Regions from separate parts of the Gordonia sp. NPDC003585 genome, predicted to be linked through region 1. Evidence: predicted binding sites of a transcription regulator. Region 1 holds the regulator's gene; each other region holds the start of a gene.
What was found. The regulator LexA, encoded in region 1, represses DNA repair genes until DNA is damaged. The targets are predictions, from matches to a motif close to CGAACANNTGTTCG.
Positions count from the first base shown of each region.

Region 2: a site for LexA is predicted at 861-874, ahead of ABZW74_RS17435 (DUF222 domain-containing protein). Genes of this name have one in related genera too.
Region 3: a site for LexA is predicted at 1,039-1,052, ahead of ABZW74_RS21840 (DUF222 domain-containing protein). Genes of this name have one in related genera too.
Region 4: a site for LexA is predicted at 1,260-1,273, ahead of ABZW74_RS18580 (alpha-ketoglutarate-dependent dioxygenase AlkB). Genes of this name have one in related genera too.

Region 1 covers NZ_JBEXMX010000147.1:27-2,202, forward strand. The annotation lists partial or broken gene ABZW74_RS23735 (hypothetical protein) at 1-401, shown strand, start outside; gene lexA (transcriptional repressor LexA) at 508-1,215, shown strand; gene ABZW74_RS23745 (putative PEP-binding protein) at 1,787-2,176, opposite strand, start outside.
Region 2 covers NZ_JBEXMX010000066.1:17,691-19,866, reverse strand. The annotation lists gene ABZW74_RS17445 (hypothetical protein) at 1-130, shown strand, start outside; gene ABZW74_RS17440 (GNAT family N-acetyltransferase) at 200-769, shown strand; gene ABZW74_RS17435 (DUF222 domain-containing protein) at 889-2,121, shown strand.
Region 3 covers NZ_JBEXMX010000107.1:3,398-5,573, forward strand. The annotation lists gene ABZW74_RS21835 (hypothetical protein) at 1-965, shown strand, start outside; gene ABZW74_RS21840 (DUF222 domain-containing protein) at 1,107-2,176, shown strand, end outside.
Region 4 covers NZ_JBEXMX010000074.1:14,079-16,254, forward strand. The annotation lists gene ABZW74_RS18575 (GMC family oxidoreductase) at 1-1,183, shown strand, start outside; gene ABZW74_RS18580 (alpha-ketoglutarate-dependent dioxygenase AlkB) at 1,295-1,924, shown strand; gene ABZW74_RS18585 (hypothetical protein) at 1,994-2,176, shown strand, end outside.

The DNA of each region.
Region 1 (2,176 bases):
GCCCCACCGCCTCGCCGCACCGCGTCGAGGTCGGCGCGACCCCCGGCATCGGCGCGTCGGCGCGACCTGCCGGGCTGGTCTGCCCGATCGGCCGGCCGGTCGGCCGCGTGATGCCGCGCGGCGCGGGCTGCGTCCGCAGCGGCGTGCCGGCCGCCTTACGAGTGGTGACAATGGTCGAGTCCACGCTGGTGCGGGCGCGGCCCGAACGGGTGAGTGTCGCGCTGGTCATGCTGGCCTCCGGGGGTGCTCGTGGCGGTTGTGCCGGGTACTCGGGCAGTTCGGCGAACGCGCTGTCGAGGACGTTCGACGGCCTCGATCACGTGTTCGATGAACTGATGTTCGAGTTGTACCACGCCCGACCGACAAAGTCGCGCCACACCTCGAACAAATGTTTGAAGTGATCGTCGCGCTCCGCTAGGCTCGGGCCCACGGACATGTCAACACCCGCCGCCGACAACCAGCCGATTCGCTCTCAAGCGAGGCGGCGACAGAGAGGAATCCGAGCAGATGAGCGACTCACGGCCCAAGCGCACCGGAACTCGGAGCGATGATCGCGACCAGGACGCTCCCATCGATCCTGCCGCCGCCGAGGCGTCGCTGACCGCGCGTCAGCGCGGCGTGCTGGACGTGATCCGGCAATCGGTGCGCGAACGTGGCTATCCCCCGAGCATCCGCGAGATCGGCGACGCGGTCGGACTCACCTCGACATCGTCGGTCGCCCACCAGCTGCGCACGCTGGAGCGCAAGGGACTGCTCAAGCGCGACCACAACCGTCCACGCGCGGTCAACGTGCAGGACGCAGATCCGGCCGCGACCAACGCGGGAGGCGATCCGCTGCCGACGCCGACCTTCGTGCCGGTGCTGGGCAGGATCGCCGCCGGTGGACCGATCCTCGCCGAGGAAGCGGTCGAAGACGTGTTCCCACTCCCCCGCGAACTGGTCGGGGACGGCTCACTGTTCCTGCTGCGGGTGGTCGGCGAATCGATGATCGACGCCGCGATCTGCGACGGCGACTGGGTGGTCGTCCGCCAGCAGAGCGTGGCCGAGAACGGCGACATCGTCGCCGCGATGATCGACGGCGAGGCCACCGTGAAGACCTTCAAGCGCAAGAACGGACACGTCTGGCTCATGCCGCACAACGAGCTGTTCGAGCCGATCCCCGGCGACGACGCCGCCATCCTCGGCAAGGTTGTGACGGTGATGCGCCGGATCTGAGGGCAAGTACACCCCGTCGGATATCTGTACCTTTCAACCCGACCGTGGACCTGGCCAGAAACCTCAGCTGTGGCCAGAAACCGCTGGGGCGCCTCGGGTTTCTGGCCAGACACGCGGTTTCTGCACTCACGCAGCGCCGACGATGCGCCGGGGACACCATCTCGCCCCCGCACAGACAACCCATCCCGAGTGCTCGCATCTGCGCGCGTCTCCCATCCGCGCGCAATGCATTACGAGCAGATGGGAGGAATGCGAGCACCTGTTCCGTCGAGCCCGCTAACGTCGATCGGCGCGTTCCGCGGAACGCGCCGCACGGACGCGGCACCCGCAGAAAGCAGGGGAAGAAACTTCCTCCCCTACCCTCAGAGTCCTCCCCTACAAATTTCTCGGGGACGACTGTGAACCCCGGGGAAGAAACTCTTCCCCTAGATTTTGCGGCACCACACTGACGCATTTGCCCGGGTCAGCGACCTGGGCGCCGCCATCGACAGCGGAAGCACAATCCGTTGAAGTTGTGCCCGGAATCCGGGCACAACTTCATACGGAACCACGGACAGCCGAAGTCTTCGTCTCAGACGGCAGGAGAGAGCGGGGTGGCTGCGGCGTCGAGCACCGACGTCGCGGCCTGACGCGCACCGGCCGGATCCGCGGTTGCCAGTGCTGCAGTGGCGGCTTCGCGGCACGCGTCGAGGGTGACCTCGGCGAGCCGCGCGCCGACGCCGGCCGCGGCGACCGGTGCACTCGAGAGCGAGGTCACCCCGAGCCCGGTCAGCACGCATGCGAGGTTGGGGTCGGCGGCGGCCTCCCCGCACACCCCCACCGGCTTGCCCAACGTCTGACCTGCCGACGCGACCTCGGCGATGAGCTTGAGCACCGCCGGTTGCCACGGGTCGGTCAACGACGCGAGGTCCGCGGACATCCGGTCGGCGGCCATCGTGTACTGCGTCAGATCGTTGGTGCC
Region 2 (2,176 bases), on a different contig from region 1:
CGTCAGCGGCACCGACGTCGTCACCGAACTGCTGCCGATCACGCGTCACGTCGACGACATCGTCGACCGTGAAGATCGTCTGCGCGCCGCCGTTGCGCGCGTCGAATCGCGCCGCCTCGCACTGGTGTGAGGGCGGGCAAGTAGCCGCCGACGCGGCCGCACCCCTCTGCGACACTCCTCTCTGGGATACTTTCGGATCGTGGAATCCACAGCACACCTGAGTGTCGAGGCGGTTACCGACCGCAGTCTCGCCGACGACGTGTCCGCGGTGGCACAAGTGACTTTCCCGCTGGCGTGCCCGCCGCACTCCACACCGGAGGACATTGCGGGCTTCCTGGCAACCAACCTGCGACCGAACGACTTTCGCGGGTACATCGACGACCCCGACTGTGACGTGCTGGTCGCACGGCAGGAACCGGGCGGACCAATTCTCGGATACTCCCTCGTGTTCCACACCGAACCGCAGAACCCGCAAGTGCGCGAGGTGATCGCCACCCGACCGGTCTCCGAGGTCTCGAAGATGTACGTGCTGCCCGACCATCACGCGCGCGGCCGGGCCCAGTCGGCGTCTCGAGCGTTGATGACGGCCGCGATCGAGTCGGCACGTGCGCACGGCAGTGTGCAGATCTGGCTCGGCGTCAACGAGGAGAACTTCCGGGCTCAGCGGTTCTACACGAAGATGGGCTTCCGCCGGGTCGGCACCAAGACCTTCGACCTCAACGGCTCAATCGAACACGACCATGTGATGGTGCAGGATGTCGATGTCTGATTTGTGACTGGAGTGGCTCCTGTTCACCACGGTTCACTGCAGTTCACTGAAGAGATTTATGGTCCCTGAGCTGCGAAAATAGTTCTTGACTCGCATACGTGTTCGAGTATTCTGGACGCATGCCCCACATCGAACACCTTTGCGACCAACTCGCCGAGTTCGCACCACCCGACACCGGCCGTGAGGTGCACGACGCCCTGTCGGCGCTGCTGCGGCTACGAAACCTGGTCGACCACCACGCCGCGGTGTTGGTTGGTGCTGTCGAACGCCTGGGGCTCGCGAAGAAGCAGGGTCGCACCACCCGCGAACTGTTGATCGTCATGGGCGCCGCGCCCGCGGTCGCCACTCGGTTGCTGCGTATCGGTGTTGCTTTGGCCGGTACGCCGCGGTTGGCCGGTCACACCGCTGACGGGTCTGTCTCCGGCGAGCACGCGGATGCGATCGCCCGCGGACTGTCCCATATCGGTGTGCGGGCGAGGGAACCGCTGTCGGAGTCGCAGCGTCAAACCTGTGTGACCGATCTTCTGGCCCAAGCCTTCTCCGGCGCCACCCCCGCCGACATCGACCGCCGTGCCCGCACCCTGGGTAACCAGGTCGCCGACGATGCTCCCGCCGCGGTACCCGCTCGCGATGACCGCGACATCAACACCTTTGATGTTGCCACCGACGGTGACGGTCGGGTCGTGGTGCGTGGGGATGTGGATGCGGTGATCGGGGAGAAACTGCACACCATGATCGACGCCCTGGCCGCACCCCGTCCCGAACCCGACGGCTCTCCGGATGCCCGCTCGCCCGGGCGTCGCCGCTCCGAAGCGTTGGAACGCATCCTTGATGCCGCCGCCCACGGGGATGACGGGTTGGTGGGCATGCCGAAACATCAAGTGCTGCTCACGTTGCCGGCGGACAATCCGGATCTGGCGTCGATGGCGTTCACCGGACCCGTCACCCTGGACACCGCCCGGTTGTTGACCTGTGATGCGACGGTCACCGGGATCACCGTCGACAAGGACGGGGTGCCGGTCGCGATGACCGACAACCTACGCCTGTTCCCACCACACCTGCGTCGAGCGTTGATCGTGCGTGACGGAGGGTGCTGCATCAAATGCGGAGCGCCGGCGTCCTGGGCCCACGCACACCACATCAAACACCACGCCGACGGCGGCAAAACCGTCCTGGACAACGGGTGCCTACTCTGCCCGTCCTGCCACACCGATGTGCACCACAACGGGTGGGATGTGGTGCTTGGACATGACCGCCACCCCTGGCTGGTCCCGCCGGCCAGTGTCGATCCGGAAAGGAGACCACTACCGGCCTACAACCGACGCACCATGCGCCTGGACAACGCCGCCTGAACCCACCAACCTGAACCAGCCAACCGCGTAGCACCTTTCGCACCCGACCCCGGTC
Region 3 (2,176 bases), on a different contig from region 1:
TCACCGTCGGACAAGCACGCAAGATCACCGACAACGTGCAGGTCATCGTCCGCACCGCACGCGGTGTGCGCTTCTTTGATCTCGGCACACCCATCATCCAGAACAAGCCCGACGGTGAGGGCCTCGATGTTCAGGTCAACTGGTTCGACGACTGCCTCCGACTCTCCGGCGTGTGGCTCAAACTTGTTCTGGGCGAGCCAATCACCATCGACGACTTCAAGCCGCCACCGTTCGAGGACCCCAACTGGATCGTGTGGTTTCACGCGCCCCTCGGCCTCAACATTCACCTGCTGACGATCGTTGACCTCGATCCTGACGAGGTGGTGATCGTCAACGGGTTGAACCTGCGCATTCAGGTCGGCCCCGACAGCAGCGGTGTCGCACACGTTCCCGCTGTGGCGGCCTTGGCCGACGGGATGCACGATGTCGTCGCACAACTTCGATCACGACAGAGTTTCAGCGGTGCGATCCGCGTCCAGACCGCGGAATTCACGTGGTTGGCCGAAGTTGGTCCTGCCGAGGCAGCGGCAATTCGCGACGAACGGGGTGTGGCCTACGTCGGGCGAATCATCGACGGCGAGTTGATCTCCGAGGCCTACCGTCCCGACGCGGACGAGATGTTCGAGCAGATCGGGGCAGGCGACGTGGACCTCAATCCGCAACCGCTGCCACCCCATGACCCCGGGGCCATGGAACTCGCGGAGGCGGCCGGATTCGGCGACGCTCTTTATGCGCACTTCCTGCCGGGACTCGAGGCGCGCGATCGCGTCGCACTGGTCACGATGAGTGAAAGCGACACACGGATCGTCTCCGACGGGCCCGATGGGCCACGCGAATCCGGACGATACGAGGGCCCACCCGCGGGTATGCAGGTCGACGGCGGGTATGCGATTGCGAGGAGTGGCGATGCGATCCAGCTCTATGCCGTCGAACGGCCGTACGTCGTAACGCTCAAACCGAGATAGCGGGATTTGTGCACCTCGCAGCGTTTCCGGCGAGCGGAAAAAGTCTCTTCCACAAGTTCGGCCAAATGCCTTGCGAACATCTGTGCGAACGTGTACCTTCGAACTTGCATTCGATAGGCGGGGATCGGGGGTGAGTATCGGATGACCAAAACTTTCGGCGGCACGTCACGCGCAGCGGAGTTGGTGGCGCAGGTCCATGCCCTGCTCGACGAGCTGGTCGAGGCCGATCTGACCGCCTGCACCGACGACGAACTGGTCGAGGTTGCCGCCGCCCACGAACAGGCGCTGGCCCGCATGACTTATGCCGGGGACCGGCAGCTGGTCGAGGTGTCGGATCGAGATCTGCCCCACCGCATGGGATATCGCAGTCCTACCAACTTCTTCAACGCCCGCCTGCGGGTGTCCGACCCGGGCCGACGCCGCGCCCAGATGGCCGTCACTGCCACCTTTCGTCAGCCGACCGGCGAGGATCGCGAACCCCGCTTCCCCGTGGTGGCCGAAGCGTTCGCCGAGGGCAGCATCGGGCACGGACATATCCGCGCGGTGCTCGACACGCTTGATCAGATCCCGCACGCCACCCCGCACGATGTGCAGGTTGCTGCTGAGCGGCAGATGGTTGACATCGCCAAAGAACACACCCCCAACGACATCGCCACCGCCGGACAACGCCTCCTCGGTCACCTCGACCCCGACGGCACCCTGTCCGACGATGCCGACCGCGCGCGGCGCCGCAATCTGTGGATGAACAAGCAACGCGCTGATGGCACGTCGAAGCTCACCGGCACGCTGGATCCTGTTCTGGCGAACCGGTTTGCGACGATGTTGGAGGCGTGGGCGCAGCCCGGGATGAACAACCCACAAGACCCCGAGTCTCCGTCGGGGTCCTACGAAGACGCGAATCCCAACGTGGTGGCCGCGGCCGCTCTGCGGGACGGGCGGTCGGTGGCCCAGTGCAACCACGACGCGCTCAACGCCCTGTTGAAAGCGGTGCTGGAAGACGGTCTGCTCGGCAAGACCCATCGCGGGTTGCCGATCCAGCTGATCGTCAAAGCCAACTTGGAGGATTTGGTCCGGGGGTCCGGGGTGGCGACCACCGCCACCGGTGGGGTCATCCCTATCTCTGAACTGATCGGCATGGCCGGACAGGTGCAGCCGTGGCTGGCGATCTTCGATGGCGCCAAGCCCGAACCGCTGTTCTTGGGGCAGGGTAA
Region 4 (2,176 bases), on a different contig from region 1:
CGCCGACCCGTTCTTCGGTGGCGCGGGCCCCGACCGCACCGGCTGCACCGAATGCGGCGCCTGCATGACCGGCTGCCGGGTCGGCGCCAAGAACACGCTGGTGAAGAACTATCTGCACCTCGCGGAGGCCGCGGGCGCCGAGATCATCGACATGACAACGGTTCACGCCATCACCCCCGAGGGCAGCGGCGGATACGTACTCGACGCCCATCGCAGCGGCCGACGCCGAACCCGCCACACTTTCACCGCCGACCACGTGGTTCTCGCGGCCGGTACGTACGGGACCAACAAGTTGCTGCTCGACATGCAGCGCGGGGGACGGCTACCCAGGCTGTCGTCGCGGCTCGGCCGAGTGGTCCGGACGAATTCCGAGGCCGTCCTCGCCGCCAGTGCGCGCAGCGTCGGCGACGTCGACTACAGCCACGGCGTCGCGATCACGTCGTCGTTCCACCCGAACGACCACACGCATATCGAGCCAGTGCGATATGGCAAGGGCAGCAACCTCATCGGGCTCTTGCAAGCGGTTCTGGTGGACGGCGGTGGACGCATCCCGCGCCTCCTCAAGGCGATCATCGTCATGCTCATGCATCCGTTGACCACCGCCCGCAGCCTGTCGGTGCGCCGGTGGTCCGAACGCACGATCATCGCGCTGGTGATGCAGACGGTCGACAACTCGATCGAATTGACCTCGCGCCGAGGCAGATTCGGGCCGATCCTGCGCAGCCGGCCGGGCGCCGGAGATCCGCCACCGCGCTGGATACCGGAGGGACACACGGCCGTCCGGGCGGTGGCCCGCGAGATCGACGGCGATCCCGGCGGCTCCGTCGTCGACCTGCTGAACATCCCGATGACCGCCCACTTCCTCGGCGGATGCTCGATCGGCACCAGCGCCGACGATGGTGTGGTCGACGCCTACCATCGCGTGTTCGGGCATCCGGGACTGCACGTCGTCGACGGTTCGACGGTGTCGGCGAACCTGGGCGTCAACCCGTCGCTCACCATCACCGCCCAGGCCGAACGCGCCCTCGCGATGTGGCCCAATGCCGGCGAACTGGATCGGCGTCCACCCCTCGGCAGCGTCTACTCGCCGATCGAGCCGACGCAGCCGCTGCACCCGACGGTTCCGACCCACGCGCCCGGGGCGCTGCGGCTGCCAATCACGCCCGTACGTCAGCGAGCGTGACCCGATTTCCACCGACGCGCGCTGTCCACCACTGGTTGATCTCGACAGGTCCCCTCCTCTCCCTGACGTGCGTTATCGCACAATTGTTCGAGCGTGCGGTAAGCTCGCGCCATGACCGCCGGCATGCAGACGTCGCTGTTCGACGCCGATGAGTCGGCGCCGACCCTGAGAGAACTGCACGGCGCCACACGCCGACGACACCTGTCCGACGGCGCCTGGGTGGACTTACGGCCGGGCTGGGTGGGGTCGTCGGTGCCGCTGTTCGACGCCCTGCACGAGTACGTGCCGTGGCGGGCCGAACGTCGCCGCATGTACGACCGCGTCGTCGACGTGCCGAGGCTCGTCGCGACCTTCCAGGCCGATCAACCCCTGCCCGAGCCGCTGCTCAGCGAGGCCCGGCAGGCGCTCAGCGCCCACTACCGCGACGAGTTACCCGAGGGATTCGCCACCGCCGGGCTGTGTCTCTACCGGGACGGGTCCGACTCGGTGGCCTGGCACGGCGATCGGTTCGGCCGTGGCGCGACGCACGACACCATGGTCGCGATCCTGTCACTCGGTGCGCCGCGAGTCCTCGCGCTGCGGCCACGGACGGGCGGTGCGTCGCTGCGATTCACGTTGTCGTCGGGCGATCTGCTGGTGATGGGCGGCAGCTGCCAGCGGACCTGGGAACATGCAGTTCCCAAGGCTCGCGGAGCCGGCCCGCGGATCAGTGTTCAGTTCCGTCCGCCCGGTGTGTGGTGAACCGAACTGCGGCCGACGTCGACGCGCATGCTTTAATCGAATCGTTATAAACCGACCTGAGAGAGTTCGATGAAGCGCACGTACCTGACTTCGATCACCGCCGCCATGCTTGCCGCATCCGCCATCACCGTCGCCGCCGGATCATCGTCGGCCGACCCGTTCGGCAGCGCGTCAGGAAGCCTGGATTCCGGCAGTGCTGCTCTCGGCTCCTCGAGCAAAAAGCCGCAGCACTACGGCAAGCTGGGTCGTCCC